DNA from 2 places in the Pseudoalteromonas distincta genome. Region 2 is predicted to be linked to the other one. Evidence: predicted binding sites of a transcription regulator. Region 2 holds the regulator's gene; the other holds the start of a gene.
The links. The regulator sigma-54, encoded in region 2, starts transcription at its own class of promoters, with help from an activator protein. The targets are predictions, from matches to a motif close to GTTGGCACGNNNNTNGNNT.
Positions count from the first base shown of each region.

Region 1: a site for sigma-54 is predicted at 3,835-3,853, ahead of FFU37_RS15525 (EF-hand domain-containing protein). Genes of this name have one in related genera too.

Region 1 is NZ_CP040558.1:3,456,929-3,468,397, reverse strand. It holds gene fmt (methionyl-tRNA formyltransferase) at 1-65, shown strand, start outside; gene rsmB (16S rRNA (cytosine(967)-C(5))-methyltransferase RsmB) at 58-1,353, shown strand; gene trkA (Trk system potassium transporter TrkA) at 1,440-2,816, shown strand; gene FFU37_RS15535 (EF-hand domain-containing protein) at 2,898-3,113, opposite strand; gene FFU37_RS15530 (EF-hand domain-containing protein) at 3,189-3,401, opposite strand; gene FFU37_RS15525 (EF-hand domain-containing protein) at 3,542-3,754, opposite strand; gene FFU37_RS15520 (flagellar brake domain-containing protein) at 4,220-4,879, opposite strand; gene FFU37_RS15515 (TrkH family potassium uptake protein) at 4,924-6,375, opposite strand; gene FFU37_RS15510 (YigZ family protein) at 6,472-7,086, opposite strand; gene pepQ (Xaa-Pro dipeptidase) at 7,173-8,495, opposite strand; gene FFU37_RS15500 (transglycosylase SLT domain-containing protein) at 8,806-10,692, opposite strand; gene fadB (fatty acid oxidation complex subunit alpha FadB) at 10,885-11,469, shown strand, end outside.
Region 2 is NZ_CP040558.1:335,524-346,992, reverse strand. It holds gene kdsC (3-deoxy-manno-octulosonate-8-phosphatase KdsC) at 1-109, shown strand, start outside; gene lptC (LPS export ABC transporter periplasmic protein LptC) at 106-660, shown strand; gene lptA (lipopolysaccharide transport periplasmic protein LptA) at 650-1,195, shown strand; gene lptB (LPS export ABC transporter ATP-binding protein) at 1,192-1,917, shown strand; gene FFU37_RS01475 (RNA polymerase factor sigma-54) at 1,987-3,486, shown strand; gene hpf (ribosome hibernation promoting factor) at 3,513-3,800, shown strand; gene ptsN (PTS IIA-like nitrogen regulatory protein PtsN) at 3,805-4,257, shown strand; gene rapZ (RNase adapter RapZ) at 4,276-5,121, shown strand; gene FFU37_RS01455 (HPr family phosphocarrier protein) at 5,164-5,436, shown strand; gene mgtE (magnesium transporter) at 5,568-6,926, shown strand; gene FFU37_RS01445 (protein disulfide oxidoreductase) at 7,129-7,536, shown strand; gene FFU37_RS01440 (YgiQ family radical SAM protein) at 7,704-9,881, opposite strand; gene FFU37_RS01435 (bifunctional diguanylate cyclase/phosphodiesterase) at 10,013-11,469, opposite strand, start outside.

The DNA.
Region 1 (11,469 bases), 610 kb from region 2:
ACTTTTTAAATGGTCGTAGTGACTGGGTTACTCCTGGCACAATATTAGGCGAAAACAATGAGTAATGTTCCAAACGTACGAGCGCTTGCCGCTGAAACTTTATATAACGTAGTTGATAAAGGCGCATCGCTTAATCAAGAACTTCCATTTGCAAGCCAAGGCTTGCCGCCTAAAGATAAAGCGTTGCTACAGCAAATTTGTTATGGCGTTTTACGCTACTTACCGAGCCTTGAAAATTACTGCCAACACTTAGTAGAGCAGCCATTAAAAGGTAAACGTAGAATATTTCAGTTTTTATTATACGTAGGTATTTATCAACTGCAGCATATGCGCGTACCACCTCATGCTGCCATTTCAGAAACAGTTAACGCACTGGCTCAACTACGCGCTTTAGGATTAAAAGGGCTGATAAACGCCATTTTACGTAGCTTTCAGCGTCAACAAGCTGAGCTTGAAGAAAAAGCGAAGCTTATTCCGGTATGTTTATACAACCATCCAAATTGGTTTATTAAACAGGTGCAAACAGCCTACCCAGATAGCTGGGAAGCACTACTTGAAGAAAACCAGCAACAAGCGCCAATGTGGCTTCGTGTCAATCAAGCCCAATTTAGCACGCAAGAATACAGCGACATGCTTAGCGCTAACGATATTGAACACACCTTAAACCCTGATTTTATTGATGGGATTAAGCTTGCCAAACCACGTGATGTATTTTCGTTACCTGAGTTTGATACAGGTGCATGTTCAGTACAAGATGCTGCAGCACAGTTGGCAGCCCGCTTTTTAGAACCTAAAGCAGACGACTATATTTTGGATGCCTGCGCAGCCCCTGGCGGAAAAACGTGTCATATATTAGAGCTTGCTGATGCAGATGTACTTGCACTTGATAGCGACTCAACTCGTCTTGAACGTGTTAAGCAAAACTTAACTCGTATTGGCTTAGGTGCAGACCTACAATGTGGCGATGCATCGCAACCACATACCTGGTGGGATGAAAAATTATTTGATCGTATTTTGCTTGATGTGCCTTGTTCGGCCACTGGTGTAATTCGCCGTCACCCTGATATAAAATGGTTACGTCGCGCATCAGACATCGAAGACTTAGCTAAGTTACAAAGCGATATTCTTGATAGCATTTGGCCACTGTTAAAACCAGGTGGCACATTGGTATATGCTACGTGTTCGGTTCTTCCACAAGAAAACCAACAGCAAGTTGCTAAGTTTTTAGCTAATAATGATGATGTAGAACATATACCTCTACACGAAAACGATACCGTAACAACGCCAGGTTTGCAGTTACTGCCCGGTGAAAGTGATGGATTTTATTACGCTAAGCTAGTTAAAAAAGCCTAATAGCCGTACACTAAATAGTTAGCCATTTATGAAACATTAAATGGCTATTTTTTTAATTAAATTATGATCAATACCACGGGTAAATAATGAAAATAATTATACTCGGTGCCGGGCAAGTTGGTGCTACGCTTGCTGAAAACTTAGTTGGCGAACAAAACGAAATTACCGTTGTTGATATAGACGGTAACCGATTACGTGAACTTCAAGATAAGTACGACTTACAAGGGGTTATGGGCCACAGCGCGCATCCTGATGTATTACGCCGTGCAGGTGCTGAAGATGCCGATATGATTATAGCGGTAACCAGTTCAGATGAAGTGAACATGGTTGCATGCCAAGTGGCATACAGTATTTTTAAAACGCCCACTAAAATTGCCCGCATTCGCTCAGAGCAATATTTAAAATACCGCGAAAAACTATTTCAAAACGATGATTTACCAATCGATCATTACATTGCTCCCGAAGCACTGGTCACTAAGTATATTCGCCGTTTAATTGACTACCCTGGTGCTCTGCAAGTATTGCAGTTTGCTGATGGCATGCTCTCCTTAGTAGCCGTAAAAGCTTACTATGGCGGTTTACTTGTAGGTTATGCGTTATCTGCACTTAAAGAACACATCCCTAATGTAGAGACTCGTGTTGCCGCTATTTATCGTCAAGGTAAAGCAATAAAACCATTGGGTACCACCGTTATTGAAGCCGATGACGAAGTATTCTTTATTGCCGCTACAAAACATATACGCGCAGTAATGAACGAGCTACAAAAACTTGAGCGTTCGTACAAAAAAATTATGATAGCTGGTGGCGGTAACATTGGGGCAGGCCTTGCCCGCTCACTTGAAAAAAACCACACCGTTAAACTAATTGAACGCAGTAAAGAACGTGCCGAGCAGCTCTCAGAAATGCTCGATAATACGGTCGTTTTTTGTGGTGACGCATCTGATCAAGAACTGCTCTCAGAAGAGCATATTGAACAAGTCGATGTATTTATTGCCGTAACCAACGACGATGAAGCAAACATTATGTCAGCCATGCTTGCAAAACGTATGGGCGCACAAAAAACCATGGTACTTATTCAACGTGGAGCTTACGTTGATTTGGTACAAGGCGGCGAAATAGATATTGCCATATCGCCACAACAAGCAACTATATCAGCATTACTAACACATGTGCGCCGTGGTGATATTGTTAACGTGTATTCACTGCGTAAAGGTGCGGCAGAAGCCATAGAAGCGGTTGCTCATGGTGATGAAAACACATCTAAAGTTGTTGGTCGCGCGATTGCCGACATAAAACTTCCAGCGGGTACAACTATTGGCGCAATAGTACGTAATGACGATGTACTGATAGCCCACGATGATACAATTATTATGTCGGGCGATCATGTCATTATGTTTTTAATCGACAAAAAACATATTACCGTTGTAGAAAAACTATTCCAAGTAAGTGCTATATTCCTTTAACTAGTTACGCTAATTAGTTAATTTAAAATACAAAAAAGCCGCTGACTAAGGCGGCTTTAGTGGAGTATCTTCGAATATTGATTACTGTACTTTTGAAAACTCTTCTTTAGAGATTTCACCATTTCCATCAGTATCTAAATCATCAAAAATCTTTACAAGCTGAGGGTTAACCTTTGCTTCTTCCATTGTAATCGCACCGTCGCCATCTGCATCAAAAGAGGCAAAGTCCACTGCTGCGTATGCTGCTGATGAAGATGCTAAAACGATAACTGCAAGTGTTGTATTGAATGTTTTCATAATAATATTCCTAGTAATATGGGAAGTCCTTTTCAAAGATCCCTGACTGTGAAAAATGTTTAATCTGAAAAAAGATTAGTAATTAGCGAATTCTTCTTTAGAAAGCTCGCCGCTACCGTCGGTATCTAGCTCAATAAATTCAGCCATTAAATCTGTATCGACTGCCGCTTCGCTTGGGCTAATTGTGCCGCTACCATCGATATCAAGGCTGTCAAAATCTGATGCTGCAAATGCAGCGGAAGAAGATGCTAGTACTATAAGTGCTAATGCTTTATTTAAATGTTTCATAACTTAATCCTTCAATGTTCTATCAAAAAAATTGCTTCGTTTAACTTAAAACGTAATTTTTAACTTCCTTGTTATCCTCTTTCGTAAGCTCCCTTGCCTACTTAGGTTGTCTTTGGCAACTCAGGATAAATACTTTTTAATTAAGCTTCTGAAAATTCTTCTTTTGATAACTCACCATTTTGGTCAGTATCAAGCTCAGAAAACATGCTCATTAATTTTGCGTCTACTGATGCTTCTGCTTGGCTAATTGTGCCACTGCCGTCTACATCAAGTGTGTCAAAATCTGTTGCTGCAAAAGCGGCTGAAGAAGATGCAATAGCGATAAGTGCTAAAATTTTATTAATGCTTTTCATAATATGTATCCTTCAAATTTATGTGTGTGCGATTAAGTATTTCACTTTGAATCACGATTTCGTTCAGTACACACTGACTATTACAACTTAAATGCCAACATTTAAAAGTCATTAACTTTCAATAAGTTAAAAACAAAACGTACAATAAGTAGGAATTTTCAGAGTTATTACTGTTGCCTTTTCGCAACACGCTTTAGAGGTAAAAAACTAAAGTTATTAAAAACAAATAGTTATGTTTATATAAAAAGATACATTTTAAAATATAGAGCTATAAAAGGAGGGATTTTAAAAAATAGTTAAGGTTAATTTTAACGAAGTAGCTATAACAACAAAAAACAAGCCATAATAAAAAATACGTAAAACATTGTTTTATTTGAATAATATTTTTAATTATATAAAAACAAAAAAATACTTTATAAATACTCACTTAAAACGCCATTTTGTTGCAAATAAGCGAAAAACGATTTATTCAACGGTGGGCTCAAGCGCAGATGGGTCTATAAAATGCTCTTTCATAAAGGTTTTCATTTCATCCTCGCTTGCTAGTAGCTTAATCCCGCAGTGCACACCTGCGGCATGCTCTTTAACACTGCAAATTTCACCTTCAAAATCTTTATCACTACTATTGAGTACGACAGTGCATTGCATATCTTTAATACCTTCAGCTTGCTGATCGCCTCTAATATCAAACATTACACCAGTGAGTGAAATGTCCTTAATAAGGCCTTCAAGCACTCTATCGTCACTTAGTTTTAGCTTTGCAGGTAACAAGGTAGGTATGCGTGTTTGCGAGCGTAGCGCAAATAGCTGCACTTGCTTAGGAAAATTAATAAAGACGAGTTTAGCGGGATGAGAGGCTACTGACATAATTTGCTGGCGAAACGCAATAACTTGCCCGCCACTGCCTTCAATCAGTGCTCTTACAACAACCATTACACCATCACGTAAATAGTCACTCGCTGCAGGTAAACGCTTAGCATTGGGATAATTTAAAATAATAAACTGTTTATCGAGTAAACCAACTAATTCAGTTTTAACACGCTTACTGCTTGTAGGTGTTAATATTTCTAGGTCGACTAAGCTGCCTACACTTATATGCTTTAGCTTTTCTAAATTTGTTGGCATATCCCTTTCCCAATAGTTCGTAATTTAAAACTTAAGCCGCTCGTTTATCCACGCCAAAAAGTAGGCGTAAATAACACTAATAAAGTAAATATTTCTAAACGACCAAACACCATTGCAATGGTAAGCAACCATTTAGCACCATCGGTTATAGCACCATAATGCGACGCTACATCTCCTAAACCAGGCCCTAAGTTATTTAAACAAGCCGCAGTGGCTGAGAACGCAGTTATGTTATCCATACCCGTGCCCATAAGCGCTAACATAATAATAATAAATACAAGCGCATATGCAGAGAAAAATCCCCACACGGCTTCTACTACTTTGTCTGGCAACGCCTTACGACCCAGCTTGATTGAATATATAGCACGAGGATGCACTAAACGATTAAGCTCACGCACGCCCTGCAAATAAAGTAAAAATACGCGCACTACTTTCATACCACCACCAGTAGAGCCTGCACAGCCACCAATAAAGCTCGAAAATATAAGTAAAATAGGTAAAAACAAAGGCCATGTTGAAAAGTTATCAGTAGCAAAGCCTGCTGTTGTACTCATTGAAACAGCTTGAAATAACGCCTGATCGAGGGTTTCATCGCCATTAGCAAATATTTCGTTAGAGGAAAGTACAGTAAAACAAATAACCACCAGCGCTAATTGAATACACAAAAACACCTTAAACTCTGGGTCTCTAATATAAACTTGTATGTTACGACTGGCCACTGCGGCGTAATGCAGGGAGAAGTTAACAGCGGCAATAATTAAAAAGAACACACAAATAAAGTTAATTACAGGGCTGTCGAAGTGCCCCATGGAGGCGTCGTAAGTAGAAAAACCACCTATCGCCACCGTTGAGAATGCATGACATATAGCATCAAACCACTCCATTCCTGCAGCCCAATAAGCCAGCATACAAGTAATAGTCAACGACACATAAATATACCAAAGGTGCTTTGCAGTATCGGCAATTCGCGGGGTCATTTTAGAATCTTTTACAGGCCCTGGTATTTCAGCGCGGTACAACTGCATACCACCAACACCTAGCATTGGGAGTATAGCAACAGCGAGTACGATTATACCCATACCGCCAAACCACTGGAGTTGCTGGCGATAAAACAATACCGACTTGGGTAAATACTCAATACCGGTAAGTACTGTAGCGCCGGTGGTTGTTAAGCCAGAAAATGCTTCAAATACCGCATCGGCGAGCGATAAGTTAGGTTCTTGTAAAAAGATAAGCGGCAAGGACGCAAACGCCCCAAGTACCAGCCAAAACAAAACAACAATTAAAAAGCCTTCACGTGCTTTTAAATCACCGTTTTCATGGCGGTTTGGGTAATAAGCCATCATGCCAATAACAACACTAAAGATAAATGCTAAAACAAAGGGAACACCACCACCGTCTTTGTATATTAAAGACACCAGTGCCGGAGGCACCATGGTAATACTAAACAGCGCAACAAGTTGGCCAAGAATTTTTATGATGGTACGAAATTGCATTTAGCTTGTCGCTTTTATTATTAGTAAATTCAGGCTGAGTAGTATCAACCAAATTAAATAGGGTCAGTATGCATTATATGCAATTTGTGTAGGTTATTACTCTTTAATAGTTAACTCAACTGCGCCGTGACTTAAATCAAAAATATCTTTGATTGCTTGCTGAGCTTCACGGCTATCGATTGTAATCACCCACTCAATATTAGCAGTAAATTGCTTATCAATATTAAGCACTTGATACTTTGTTTTTAATAACTGCTCAATCGCGCCTTGCATGCTGTACTCACTACTCCCAGTAATTTCAACGCTGGGAACTTTAAGCACCGTTTGCAATTTTACTAGTGCATTATTTAATGAGCCACCATAAGCACGTACTAGCCCGCCGGTGCCTAATTTTATGCCGCCAAAATAACGTGTCACCACGGCAGTGATTTCGCCAAGGCCCGAACCCACCAGCACATTTAACATAGGCTTTCCTGCAGTGCCATTTGGTTCACCATCGTCCGAAAAACCATAAACATGGCTGCCACCGGGGTTGCCTGCCACATGTGCCCAGCAGTTATGGCGTGCATCGCTATACTTTTCTTCAATGCTTTTAATAAATGTTTTTGCTGAATTTAAATCGGGGGTGTGTGCAATGTGGACTATAAACGTACTTTTTTTTATTTCTTCTTGATGAAAAACGTCAGCAGCAGGATATTTATATTCAGACATATTAAAAGCTCAATTAAAAATGGGGCCTAAAGGCCCCGTTCATATGCATATTTTAACGTTTATTCGCTAACTCGTCTTTATAGAAATTAATCGAGTTCTAAATTACGCGTCATATTCTCTAGGCTATCTTCGTGAACAATAATGTTATCTTCAATACGAATGCCGCCAAATGGTTTAAATGACTCTACCTTTTCCCAGTTAATAAACTGCTTATTATCGGTTTGCGCTAAATCACTAAGCAGTGAATCAATAAAGTATAAACCTGGCTCAATAGTAAACACTTGGTTTTTTTCGATCAGGCGAGTACAACGCAAGAACGGATGCCCTTCTGGCGATGGTTGATGTGTGCCCTTTTCGTCACTCATAAAACCGCCCATATCATGCACTTGTAAACCTAGGTGATGTCCTAGTCCATGCGGGAAGAAAGTAGATGTAATTTTACGCTCAACAATTTCCTCCGCGGGTAGGTTAACAATTTTAAAGTCACTAAGTATTTGTGCGATACGATTATGACATTCAACGTGTAAATCTCCATAAAGCATACCCGGCTTTAAACCTTTACCTAACTCGATTTGTTGAACAGTCATCGCTTGTACAAGCTCAGCAAACTCACCCTGCTTTTTAAAATCATACGTACGAGTAATATCAGCAGCGTAACCATTAAAGTTTGCACCGGCATCAATTAAAAATGAGTTGTGGGTGTGTGGCACTTTTGGATCAAAGTGCGTGTAGTGCAAAATAGCGCAGTTTTCGTTAAGCGCAACAATGTTGCCGTACGGCATTTCATTTTCGCTTTGACGTGTCGCCATTAAGTACGCTTGCTGAATATCAAACTCGCTACCACCATTAAAGAATGTATCGCGTGCAGCTTTATGCCCATCTACTGCAATGCGGTTAGCGTTGCGTAAACATTCAAGTTCGTACTGCGTTTTATAAGCGCGGTGGTAATGAAAATAGTTAAGTACAGGCTCAGGGTTCATAATACTAAAACCAAGAGCTTGCGCTACTTCAATGTATTCACCCATGTAAGCATATTTAGCTTTATCGTATGGTAATAACTTTTCTACTTGATCAGGCTGAAGTAGTAGCTCTATATCAAAGTACTCAGCCCAAAAGTCGCGAGGCTCGTCTGGTACTTTATGCCAAAAATCTACTGGACGATAAAATATGAGTTTTGGCTTGTCGCTGCCATTTACCACAATCCAGCAATGAGGATTGTCAATAACCGGTAACCACGCTTTAAACTGTGGATTAACTTTAAATGGATAATACATATCATCTAAAAACTGGCGCTTAGCTTGGCCTGAATGAATTACTAATCCTTCTAACCCTTCGCTATTACAAATTGTACGAGTACGCTGTTGCAGTGTTGCAATATGTTCGGCGTATAAAACGGCTAATTTATCCATTGTTAATCCATCTGTTAAATTTAACTTGCTATGAGTCTATCACTTATACCAATTGCATTAAATTAATGATCTATTATAGCGATAAGAAAATAGCTTAATAACAAGGCTAAAATTATGATACATAGTTGTTCTATATAAATAATTTTTAACGCAGTTATTGAGTTATTTAATACGCTAGAATGATCATGTTTTTAATAAAAGTGGTATTACCCTAAGCGCTCAAAAAAGGGGGATATTTAACATGTAAACATCCCCCTTATTAATACCTATACCTATCGTGTTAAGTTATTGCTCGATTGGTATCATATATTCAACCGCCCATTTTCATTTGAAGTAGCGGCGCTAATACATTACCTTCTCGGCCCATTCTTGTATGGTAAACCTGTCTGTACGCAAATACATTTTTTACGTAATCACGGGTTTCGCGATACGGAATAAGCTCTACCCATAACTCAGCCGGAATAGCGTCATCAGGTAACCAACGCTTTATACGGTGATAACCCGCATTATAAGAAGCTGTTGCCAGCACTTCATTGCCATGGTTTTTCTTTTTTAAGTACTGTAAGTAACTAGTACCTAATCTAATATTTGTTTTAGGTTGATATAAACGACTACTTGTCACACTGCCTTTATTTACATACTCAGCAGTACTTGGTAATAACTGCATTAAACCACGCGCATTAGCATGCGAGCGTGCATCTGGCGCAAAAGAGCTTTCGCGCCTTGCAATAGCAATACTCCAAGCAACATCTATCTTGCTACGTTTACTGTAGCGCTCAAAAACATCTTGAAACGCAAACGGAAAACGTTGCTCTACATTATCCCACGCTTTAATTTTTGCTAAAGTAAAAATAGTACTGTCGTGCCAACCTAAATCGGTAGATAACTGTGATGCTGCCAGCTTTTCTTCATCGCTAGAGGTATCCGTTAAGTAATTCCATTCACGGCGCGCCGACGTAAAGCGCTCAATATCATAAAGTGCTTTTGCACGCTTAAAGCCTGGTGCATTACTCACTTTATCTACAAGTACCTTATCGACTGCTAAAGGCTGATTATTTAAATCAACGGGCAACCCCAAACGTGCTGCGGCTAAAAAGCCATAATAATCACGATTAGCCGCTACTTTCTTCCAAATGTCGTCTGCTTTTTGTTGCTCGCCACGTTGTGCATAGCTATAGGCTAACCAATATTGCTGACCAAGGCTTAAATTTTCTTTACCTGTAAAGAATGCAGCAATCCCCTCCCAATCTTGGGTTTTGAGCATATTGCCCAGTTGCCACTGAATAAGCTTGCTGTCTAGTCGCTCTTTTGGCACTTTATTTAGCCAAAAGCTCGCTTGTTTATGCCCGCTAGAGGCAAGTGACAATGCAAAGGTGTAATACACATCCGCTTTTTCTTCATCACTATACTTAAATATTTTTTCTAGTTTTTCCCATGCTTTTAAAGCAAGCTCTTTATCGCGCCAAACCAAACGCTTAACACCATAAATTGCTATTTGGCCTTCTTTAGCCGACTTATTTTTATATCGATATAATCCAGCTGCCGTGCTTGGATCTTTTCGCACTTTTAGATATAAATCAGCTAAGTAACGATCCTTACTTGGCAATAAAGTTTTTAAGTAAGGTAATAAGCTTTGCGTCCCGCCTTGTGCAGCAAGTGTTACACGCTTCCAAACCGTTTCTTCTTTCATGTAGCCTTTTTTACGCCACGTAGAAAATAAACTATCACAACCATTAGGTTGCGATTTACCAACGGCCCATAAGTCGGTCACCTGATTTAGAATTGCCTTTTCGGGCGCACCTAAATCAAGCTGAAAATCTAAATAAGTACAAGTAAGCTCCGCATTAGACGTTTCACGATAGTTGCGGATATACGCCGCCTTTTCGTTGTTATCTTTTAAATATTCTAACCATGCTTTGCGCACCGGCCACTCAAGCGGCGTATGCTGGTATATATTTAAATATTCTTCTATTTCTGCCTGATGTTTAATGCTCGGATGGCGTTGCCAATACGTTTTTTCAACATAAGGTTTTAACGGATGATTTAGGTTACTAACCGCTTGTTTAAAGTCTTGGTAACTGCCGTACCTTACTTTTTTTTCGGCATCTAAAAATGCATCGTTATCGTTACTTGCCTCGGCAGAATGAAGAGGAAAAATGAATGCAGCTGCCGCAACACTTAGTAAATATTTTTTCATAATGTCCTTTAATAAAAATTAAAGTTGTGAATAAAAACTTTTCAACCACCTTAGCACCAAACCAGCTATATTTTAACCAGTCGATTGTAACCGAGTTAAATTTTTCGTTGCATTTTTAATTTAAAGCAAGCACACTGATTGAAATGCAAACTCATCGTACCAGTCTTAGTTCGTCAACTAGGGAGAATAATAATGTTATATAAAAGCGATTCCTTTGAAGTTAGCTTCCTGAAGGAAAACATCGCCGAGTTTAAGTTTTGTGTTGCAGGTTCTGTAAACACACTATCTCAAAAAACTCTTTCAGATTGCGCAGCAGCATTAAAAGAATTAGCCGCCAATACTGATATCAAAGGCATGATTTTTACCAGTGATAAAGACCACTTTATTATTGGTGCCGATATCTTCGAATTTTTACCTACATTTACTAAACCTGAAGAAGAATTAGTAGTGTGGATCAAAAACGCAACCGACGTTTTTGATGCAATTGAAGATTTACCATTCCCAACTCTAAGCGCTATAAACGGTATGGCACTTGGCGGTGGTTGTGAGTGGGCACTTGCTACCGATTATCGTGTGGCAAGCGAAACAGCTAAAATGGGCCTACCAGAAGTTAAACTTGGCATAATGCCAGGGTTTGGTGGCACAGTGCGCTTACCACGTATCATTGGCGCCGATAACGCGATGATGTGGATTACCTCAGGCGCAGAAAACCGCGCAGCAGATGCCCTTAAAGTAGGTGCGTTTGACGCGGTAGTTAGTGCTGACAAACTTCTAGAG
Region 2 (11,469 bases):
ACACTATGTAACGCAAATGCCTGGTGGTTTTGGTGCTGTGAGAGAACTCACCGATTTGCTCATGCTTGAAAATGGTAAAGCATTGACTACACAAGGCACTAGTTCATGAATGCAGCGCGCATAATATTAAGCGTTTTATTCATTAGCTGTATGGTTTGGCTTTGGTACCCTTATTTTACACAAACAAATATTGTGCCTCAGGCTGAGCCAGAAGTTATTGCTAAGCCTGATTACATAGCTATTGAGCTCAAACAGACAGCCTATGATGAGCAAGGTAAAATTAGCCACAAAGTCACTGCGGCTAAAATGGAGCTATACCAGCAATTAGGTTTCACGTTTTTCGAAAAACCCATTTTTACTTTATATAACGAACAACAAACGTGGCAAATAAATGCAGACGAAGCAACATTATACGAAGATAAACAATTAATTTTAGAAGGTAATGTGGTTGCCAAAAATTTAACCGATAACGCCATGATAGACAAAATCAATGCTGATAATATTCAGGTTGATATAAAGTTACTAACAATGCGTTCGGAGCAACCCGTCATTATCACTGGACCGAATTTAAAAATCACCGGTAAAGGCCTAGAAGCCGACTTAAAAACCGAAGTGATAAAACTAATTAACCATACGCGAACCATATACTATGACCAATAAAATATTAAAATCACTTATAATTCCTACACTTATACTAGCGTTTAATAGTAGTGCTGCAGAACAAAACACGCAACCTGCTGCCAATCAAATTTCAATAAGTGCCGACAAGCAAGAAGGTCAATTAAAAGCTAATGTGGGTATTTTTGAGAAAAACGTTGAGATTATTCACGGTAATCGCCGCATTACAGCCGATCGCCTCGAAGTGCACAAACGTGATGAACTTGGTGATAATAAACAATTATTAATTGCCACAGGTAGCCCTGCGCACTTTGAAGAAAAGCAATCAGATGGCACGACTATGAGCGCCAGTGCTGACGAAGTACGTTATGATGTATCTAAGCGTTTTTTAACGCTTGTTGGTAATGCACAAGTATCGCAAGCGGGACAAAAAATAAATGCTAAAAGCATTACCTACGATATAGAGCAGCAGCTAATCAGTGCCGAAAAAGATGAAAACTCAACTGACCGCGTTCACACAATTTTAGTACCGATCGAAACTAAAAAAAGTAAAAAAGGCGATAAAGGTCAACCATGAGCACATTAAAAGCAGAACTATTGGCAAAAAGCTATAAAGGTCGTGAAGTTGTAAAAAACGTCGGCCTTGAAGTACAAGCTGGCAGTATAGTTGGCTTACTTGGCCCTAACGGTGCTGGTAAAACAACGACTTTTTATATGATTGTAGGGCTTGTTCCTAGCGACAAAGGTAAAATATCTATTGATGATAACGATATTACTCTTTTACCTATGCATAGTCGTGCTAGATTAGGCATAGGCTACTTACCACAAGAGTCATCGATTTTTAGAAAGCTGACTGTTTATCAAAACTTAATGGCCATTTTAGAAACGCGCAAAGAACTAAATAAACAAGCCAGAGAAGACACACTCAATAACTTATTAGATGAATTTAGCATACAACACATTCGTGATAGCCAAGGTATGGCATTATCGGGTGGAGAACGTCGTCGTGTAGAAATAGCACGAGCACTGGCAGCAGATCCTAAATTTATATTACTGGATGAACCGTTTGCCGGTGTTGACCCTATTTCGGTATTAGATATAAAGAAAATAATAGAACATCTTAAAAATCGTGGGATTGGTGTCTTAATTACCGACCATAACGTAAGAGAGACCCTTGATGTTTGTGAAAAAGCCTACATTGTTTCTCATGGGGAGCTGATTGCATCAGGTACTCCAGAACACGTATTAAATGATAAAACAGTACGCGATGTTTACTTAGGCGAGCAATTTAGGCTGTAACATTTACGCCATGTCTTTAAGCATCTGCTAGTATTAATTATAACAACATAAAAGGATTGTTAGAGATACATGAGGCAATCACTACAGCTGCGCATGGGCCAGCAACTTACAATGACTCCACAGTTGCAACAAGCTATTCGTTTGTTGCAACTCAGTACATTGGATCTCCAGCAAGAAATACAAGAAGCTCTCGACAGTAATCCACTATTAGAGGTTGAAGAGGCAGACTATTCTGAAGACGCTGCTGGTAAAAACGAGCAAAAAGCTGATACCGATGACATAACTGTTAGCGCATCTGCTGATGATGCTCCGAGCGAATACGAACAAGATACTGGTGAAGCACTTGCAAAAGACACGCTAAGTGACGACATGGCTATGGATGTTAGTTGGGATGAGTACATGAGTGCCGCTCCTGCAGCCTCATCAGGTCCAATGCCTGAAGATGAATCTATATACCAAGGCGCCTCTACTGAAACGCTCCATGAGTATTTAATGTGGCAATTACAACTAACGCCATTTAGCCCTACCGATGAAGCCATCGCTATTGCGATTGTAGAAGCTGTCGATGATTCAGGTATTTTAACTCTCAGTTGCGAAGAAATTTTAGAAAGCTTTAATCAAGAAAACGAAGATGATAACGAAGTTGAACTTGATGAAATTGAAGCGGTATTAAAACGCATCCAACTGTTTGATCCTGTTGGTATTGCTGCACGTAGTTTACAAGAGTGTTTGTGTATTCAGCTTAATCAATTTGATAAAGAAACACCTTACATTAATGAAACGAAAATGATTTTAACCGAGCATATTGATCTATTAGCAGCTCGCGACTATCGTACATTAATGAAAAAAACTAAGCTCAAAGAAGAAGAGCTTAAAGAAGTAATGACACTAATACATACTCTCAACCCAAAACCTGCAGATACTATTGTAAGGGAAGAATCTGAGTATGTTATTCCTGATGTGTCAGTTAAAAAAATTAAAGGCCGCTGGGTTGTTGAATTAAACCCAGATAGCATGCCTAAAATTCGTGTTAATAGCCAATACGCGGCAATGTCTCGCACTGTAAAATCAAGTGGCGACAGCCAGTTTATTCGCTCACATTTACAAGAAGCTAAATGGTTTATTAAAAGCTTAGAAAGTAGAAACGACACGCTATTAAAAGTTACTAATTGTATTGTTAAGCAACAACAAGGCTTTTTTGAACATGGCCCTGAAGCCATGAAACCAATGGTTTTAAATGATGTCGCTGAAATGGTAGAAATGCACGAATCGACAATTTCACGCGTAACTACTCAAAAGTACATGCATACACCCCGTGGTATATTTGAGCTTAAATACTTTTTCTCAAGCCATGTAAGTACTGAAAACGGTGGTGAATGTTCATCTACAGCAATACGTGCGCTTATCCGAAAATTAATCGCAGCAGAAAACTCAGCAAAACCATTGAGTGATAGCAAAATAGCGGATATATTGGCTGAGCAAGGAATTAAAGTAGCAAGACGTACAATCGCAAAATACCGCGAATCTCTTGCTATTCCACCGTCAAATCAGCGTAAAAGTCTGATTTAAGACGCTAAACTAAGAGGGTAATGCTTATGCAACTAAACTTAACTGGTCGTCACGTAGAATTAACCGATTCACTAAGAGACTATATTAATACTAAATTTGCGAAGCTTGAAAGACACTCTGATCATATAAATAATGTTCATGTCATTCTCGATGTAGAAAAATTAAATCAAAAAGCAGAAGCCACAATACACGTAAGCGGTGCTGAGCTATTTGCCTCTACAGAACATCAAGATATGTATGCCGCTATTGACTCGTTGATCGACAAGCTCGATCGCCAAGTAATCAAACACAAAGAGAAGCTTGCTCGACACTAATATGATGAAATTAAGTTCACTTATATGCCAGGACTGCAGCAAAGCTGCGGTCCTTTTTAATAGCAAAAAAAGAATTTTAGAGTTCATTAGCGAACTTGCTCACGACAAACTTCCGTATTTACCGCAACAAGATATTCTTAATGCTTTAATGAGCAGAGAGAAATTAGGTAGTACAGGTATAGGGCGTGGCATTGCTATTCCTCATGGAAGAATGAGCGGTGCAGAAGAGCCTTTGGCTTTAGTGCTCGTTAGCGAAACTCCAATAAACTTTGATGCAATCGATAATCGCCCTGTTGATATTTTTGTCGCACTCATCGTACCAGATGGCGATAACCAACAGCACTTAAAGACTCTAGCAACCATTGCTGATAAACTAAACAACAAAGATTTTTGTAAACAGTTACGCAGTGCAAAATCTGATACTGAGCTTTACCAAGTTATTGTCGATCAATCATAGTTTTATAAAGGGTGTTAAATGGAGTTAATTATCATAAGCGGCCGTTCTGGTTCTGGAAAGTCGGTTGCTTTGCGCGTTGTAGAAGATTTAGGTTATTATTGCGTAGATAATATTCCAGTAAACCTACTACCTTCATTAGTTCGCAGTGTGTCTGATAGCTACGATAAAATTGCTGTTAGCATAGATGTGCGCAACATCCCTAAAGAACAAGATGAATTTAACGATATTCTTGAATACTTACCAGGCTTTGCAAACCCTACGTTGTTTTATTTAGATAGCGACGATCAGACATTGATCAAACGCTTTTCAGAAACACGCAGATTACACCCACTATCAATAGACTCGTTGCCGCTTGATTTAGCCATCAAAAAAGAAAAAGAATTACTTGATGTATTAACCACTCGCGCCGACTTTATGATAGATACGACTGATTTAAGTGTTCATCAACTCGCTGAATCTATTCGTGAAAAGATTTTAGGTAAAAAAGATAAGCAACTGATTGTCACATTTGAATCATTTGGTTTTAAACACGGTATACCAAAAGAAGCAGACTACGTATTTGATGCACGCTTTTTACCAAATCCACACTGGGAACCAGAGTTAAAGCCTTTAAATGGGTTAGATCAACCGGTTAAAGACTATTTAGCTAATCACAGCATAGTGCAAAAATTCACATGGCAAATTCAAACATTTGTACAAACGTGGTTACCGCATTTAGAGCGAAATAACCGCAGTTATTTAACCATTGCTATTGGGTGTACAGGCGGGCAACATCGCTCTGTGTATTTAGCGCAAACTATCGGTGAAAGTTTTGCAATGACACATCCCAATGTAAAAATTCGCCATCGCGAACAAGAAAAATAATATAGCTGAATAATCACCTGTTCAGCTTAGGTAGAGTAAGTTATGCATTGTGAAGATACCTTTTTAATAAAAAACAAATTAGGCTTACACGCCAGAGCAGCTACTGTGCTTGCGCAATTAGCAGTACAATTTGATGCGACAATCACATTATTCCAAGATGACAAAGAAGCCGCAGGCGATAGCGTACTTGCATTAATGTTACTTGAAAGTAGCCAAGGAAAAGAAGTTAAAGTTGTTTGTAAAGGCCCTGATTCTGAGCAAGCTTTACACGCTGTTGGAGAATTAATAGCACAACGCTTTAATGAACAAGAATAACCTGTTTTATAAAAACAATATTCGCATTACTAATGCTTCAATTAAAACAGACATATAAAATAAATAGGTTAGTAACGCCAGTTAACTCACCTCCCCCCATAAAGTAATATAACAATTTATAAAGGACGCCAATGCCAGAAGCTTTTGAACAAGATTACCCACTACAGCAACTAAAACAGGTGACGAAGTCACTCAATAGTGGTCAGTTTGTTCAAGTTAGGCGCATGCTCGCAAAAACGGCTCCTTGTGATACCGCATTATTATTAGAATCATCACCGCATAAAATTCGCCGACTGCTTTGGCAATTGGTCGATCCTGATGTGCAAGGTGATGTTCTTGAAGAATTATCTGAAGATGTTCGTTTAGGCATTATTGCCCAAATGGAACCTAAGCACATTGCCGCCGCAACTGAAGATATGGGCCACGATGACTTAGGTGAAGTATTACGTAGCCTGCCAGATACCGTCTATAAAGACGTTGTTAGCGCGATGGACATTCAAGACCGTGAACGTGCCACGCAAGCACTGTCATATCAAGAGCGTTCAGCTGGTGCACTAATGAACACCGATACGGTGACCATTCGCCCTGATGTAACACTCGATGTTGTACTTCGTTATATTAGACTGCGTGGTGAACTACCAGAGGGTACAGATGATTTATACGTTGTTGATAAACATAACTGCTTTATAGGCGCTTTATCGCTAAGTACATTATTAACTAATCCACCAGAAAAAATTGTCCGCGATTTAATGGATGAAGATTGTGAGTCTATCCCAATCTCAATGGATGAAAGTGAAGTAGCGCAATTATTTGAGCGTCATAATTGGATATCGGCCCCTGTGGTGGACGATAACGACCAACTCCTCGGTCGTGTTACTATCGATGACATCGTTGATGTAATCCGAGAAGATGCCGAGCATAGCTTATTAAGCCTAGCCGGTCTTGATGATGAAGAGGATACATTCGCGCCTGTACTAAAAAGCTCTAAAAAACGCTCAGTTTGGCTAGGAGTTAATTTACTAACCGCACTTGCAGCTGCTTTTGTAGCTAGCTTTTTTGAAGGCACTTTAGATGTGCTCCCTATTTTGGCTGTGCTTAACGGTATTGTCCCTTCTATGGGTGGTGTTGCTGGTAGCCAATCATTAACGCTTGTTATCCGTGGTATTGCAGTAGGTCATATAAACCAAACAAACCAACGTTTCTTGATGATGAAAGAACTGGCCATTGGCGCGCTAAACGGTATTTTGTGGTCACTATTAATTGCGGGTGTTATTGCGCTATGGCAATGGGACTTTATGCTTGGTGGCGTACTCGCTTTCGCTATGTTTATGAACTTAGTGGTGGCAGGTGTTGCTGGTGCAAGTATTCCAATAATTCTTAAAAGAATGAATATAGACCCTGCTCTTGCAGGGAGTGTGGTGCTAACCACGGTGACTGATATTGTTGGTATATTCGCCTTTTTAGGTACTGCTACATGGTTGCTGATTTAAATTAAACGCTTTAAATGTAAAGAACTACAGCAAAAACACTTAGGGTAAATCAGTAACTATGGCAACGGATACCAAACATAAAAATGACATACCTAAAAAAACGCTAAAACAAAAAAGCGTATCCATATTAAAAAGTGTATTGGTATATGGCTCTATATTTTTTGTCATTTATACTGCCGTCAATTGGTGGCGGCAACCTGTCATGCCAGCAAATCCTCAATTACAATTAATCGATTATAAAGGGCAAAACATTGATTTAGCAGCAATGAGCCAAGATAAACCCACGCTTGTGTATTTTTGGGGAACTTGGTGTCCTATTTGTAGTATTACCTCCCCTGCCATAAACGAACTCGCAAACGAGAATAAATACCCCGTCGTGAGCATCGCGATAAAATCAGGCTCTGATCAAGAACTGCATGATTATTTAAATGAGCAAGGCTACAGCTTCAGTACTGTTAACGATCAACACGGGGAGATATTTTCCGATTGGCAGGGACAAGTCACGCCATCTTATATAATCTTAAAAGATAATAAAATGACGCAAGGACTCACCGGCATTCAGCCGTTATGGTCACTTAAATTGCGTTTGTGGTTATCATCAATGCTTTAAAAAAAACTAAACTTAGCACAGGATATCTAAAGAGAGGGGCTCTAAAACCTCACCCTTTATCACCTACAATAATATAGATAATAAAGAGCAAAGCTGACTTAATTTACGTATACAAAAGCTAAAAAACGCGTACCGCAATTAGCCTTATCTATTAGCAAATAAAATTACTAACGTGTGCTTTGACGATTACCGCCCACTTTTGGCTTAGTGTTTGCCTTTTTAAATTGGCTAAAACCGGTATGTCGCGTTAGTGCCGGACGCCCACCTTTTTTACCACCTTTACCTGATTTTTCATCGCGCCCTTCTTCTGGCACTAAACAGTTAGGCCCTTTACCAATTAAATTAGCTTTACCCATTTTACGTAGAGCTTCACGTATCATTGGCCAACCAGCTGCATCGTGGTAGCGTAAAATAGCTTTATGTAATCTACGTTGGCGTGCGCCTTTAGGTACTGGAACAACTTCTGAGTTGTTTTTTATATTACGTAAAGAGTTCATCTCTGTATGGTAAATAGTCGTCGCATTAGCCATAGGTGATGGGTAAAAATTTTGTACCTGATCAAGCTTAAAGTCGTTTGATTTAAGCCATAAAGCCATGTTTACCATGTCTTCATCTTTTGTACCTGGGTGAGCAGATATAAAGTAAGGAATTAAATACTGCTTTTTACCGGCTTCTTTAGAGTACTTATCAAATAGTTCTTTAAATTGATCGTACGCTCCCATACCTGGTTTCATCATTTTTGATAATGGACCATCCTCTGTATGCTCTGGCGCTATTTTTAAGTAACCGCCTACATGATGCGTTACTAATTCTTTAACGTAACGCGGGTCGCGTATAGCTAAATCGTAACGTACACCTGAAGCAATCAATACCTTTTTAATACCCTTAACTTCACGTGCTTTTTTATATAAATCTATTGTTGGCGTATGATCTGTATCCATGTGTTTACAAATATCTGGATACACACATGATAAGCGTCTACAGGTACTCTCGGCCTTTTTGCTCGTACAGCGCAGCTTATACATATTCGCCGTTGGGCCACCTAAATCAGAAATAACACCAGTAAAGCCGGGAACTTTATCTCTAATTTGTTCAATTTCTTCAATAATAGATTCTTGTGAACGACTTTGAATAATGCGCCCTTCATGCTCTGTAATTGAGCAAAACGAACAACCACCAAAACAGCCACGCATAATATTAACAGACGTTTTAATCATATCGTAAGCAGGGATTTTAGCATCACCATAACTTGGGTGAGGAATACGCTGATACGGCAAACCAAATACAGCATCCATTTCATGTGTTTCTAATGGATATGCTGGCGGGTTTACCCAAATAGAGCGATCGCCATGTCGTTGGTAAAGCGCCCTTGCACAACCAGGGTTTGTTTCTTGATGTAAAATTCGCGAGGCATGGGCGTATAAAGGTTTGTTAACACTTACTTGCTCATAAGCAGGTAACTTAACATAGGTTTTTTCCCACGGCTTAGGACGTGCAGGCTGAACCATGATTGGTTTTGCCGCTTCTGCTTTTAAATCAATACCCGCTTGTTTAAATTCAGATTTACTACAGCCAACATCATCCGCGCCATATGGGTTTGGAATAGGGTCTATTTTACCAATTTTATCAATAGCGGTAGAATCACTGCCACGCCAACCAGGTAGAGGCTCTTTTCGAATAACAGCGGTGCCGCGAATATCCTGAATCGTATCCATCGTTTCACCCGCCGCAATACGGTGTGCAACTTCAACTAGCGGGCGCTCTGCGTTACCGTAAATTAAAATATCGGCTTTTGCATCAAACAAAATACTACGACGTACTTTTTCCTGCCAATAGTCGTAATGAGCAATACGGCGAAGGCTGGCTTCAATACCGCCAATAACAATTGGGATACCTTTGTATGCTTCACGGCATTTTTGCGAGTAAATCATCACGGCGCGATCTGGGCGCTTACCGCCAACGTTATTAGGCGTGTAAGCATCATCGTGGCGCATGCGTTTTTCCGCTGTATAGCGGTTGATCATCGAATCCATGTTGCCGGCTGTTACACCAAAAAATAAATTCGGTCTGCCGAGCTCCATAAATGCATCTTTAGAGTCCCATGCAGGTTGGGCAATAATACCCACTCTAAAGCCTTGCGCTTCAAGTACACGGCCGATTACCGCCATACCAAAACTAGGATGGTCAACATACGCATCGCCACTAATTATTATTATGTCGCAACTATCCCAGCCAAGTGCATCCATTTCTTCACGTGTAGTTGGTAAAAATGGCGCGGTGCCATAACATTCAGCCCAGTATTTAGGGTATGAAAATAAGGCGCGCTTAGCTTTGAGTGTGCTCATAATTGTGGCCGTAGAATAACAAAAGGCGCGAATTATACCCTACTAAATTCTTTATATATACAAAGTAGTCAAAGCATATCGCGCTTTAAATTCTAAATCGTTCATTAGCTTAAATAATAAGTTAATCTTTTTTAGCGTTTATTTATAAATTCTATCAATTCATGCTCAGGCATGGGTTTAGCATACATAAAACCTTGTACCTCATCACAGCCTAAGTTTTTTAAGAACTGGGCTTGTTCTTGTGTTTCAACGCCTTCAGCAATCGTTTTTAAACCCAACTTAGCACCAAGAGAAATAACTAAGGCAGCAATAGCGCCAGTGTCATCATTTGGCAGATCTTTAATAAATGCACGATCTATTTTCAATCTATCCAAGGGTAAACTTTGTATATAACTAAGCGATGAAAAGCCAGTCCCAAAGTCATCAATAGCAACTTCCATCCCTAGCTCTTGAAGCTCTCTAAGTGTATTAATAACAGTTTCGAGTTCATCCATTACTACGCTTTCAGTGACTTCTAATTCTATGTTTTTTGGCTTAACACCATATTTTAATAATGTATTTTTAACGTTTTGAGCATAACCTTTTACTTTAAACTGCGGAACAGACACATTAACCGCAATACAAATTTCGGTACCCATATTTTCTAGGCGCTTTTGTTGTTGGCAAGCTTGCTCTAAAACCCACTGCCCTATATCAACAATCAAACCCGCATCTTCTGCAAGTGGAACAAATACCGCTGGCGATATATATGATCCATTACCGGTGGGCCACCTAAGTAATGCCTCACACCCAATTAAAGACAAGTCATCTAATGAAAGTTGAGGTTGATACCATACCTCTAACTTGTTTCGAGCAAAATCATGGCGTAATTGTCTAATAATTCCTATGCGCCAAGCCATTTTATCTTGCATGTCGATATTGTAATAAATTCCCTCTTTGTGTTTTGTTTTTTTAGCTTGATTAAGTGCAATATAAGCAACTTTAAGTGTATCAATCCCGCTACTTTGAAAGTCTTGCTGTTGGCATAAACCCAATCTAAAATCGATAGGCAATGTATGCTCTTCTGCGCAAAATGGAACACCTAACTGCTCATTCAATTTTTTTAAGTCGAGTTCGCCTTGACGAATAATAAAACCAAAAACATCAGCACCAATACGAGATAGTAATTTAGCTGTTGGGTAGTTTTCTTTTAACCTTTGCACAATGCCAATTAATACTTTATTGCCGACCTCTTGCCCTAAGCCGTTATTAATATCTGCAAAATTAACTATATCAAGTAGTACAAATACATAATCATTCACGTGCGGTTTTTGATAACGCTCTACCCGTTCAATAAAATTGGTACGATTTGAAATACCTGTAAGCACATCTTTATAAGCTGCATCCCTTAACTTTACAAACAGCCTTATATTATCCAGGGCCACACTCACATTTGTTAAAAAGATTTCAGCAAACTGCAACTGCGCTGGCAAAGGAACATGGTCACATTCTATATATAAAGCCGCTTTTCTATGCTTACTTTTTAATACAAATGTTGCACTTGAGTCTGTATGTTGATGCTTTGATAAATCAAAACACGACTCGACTT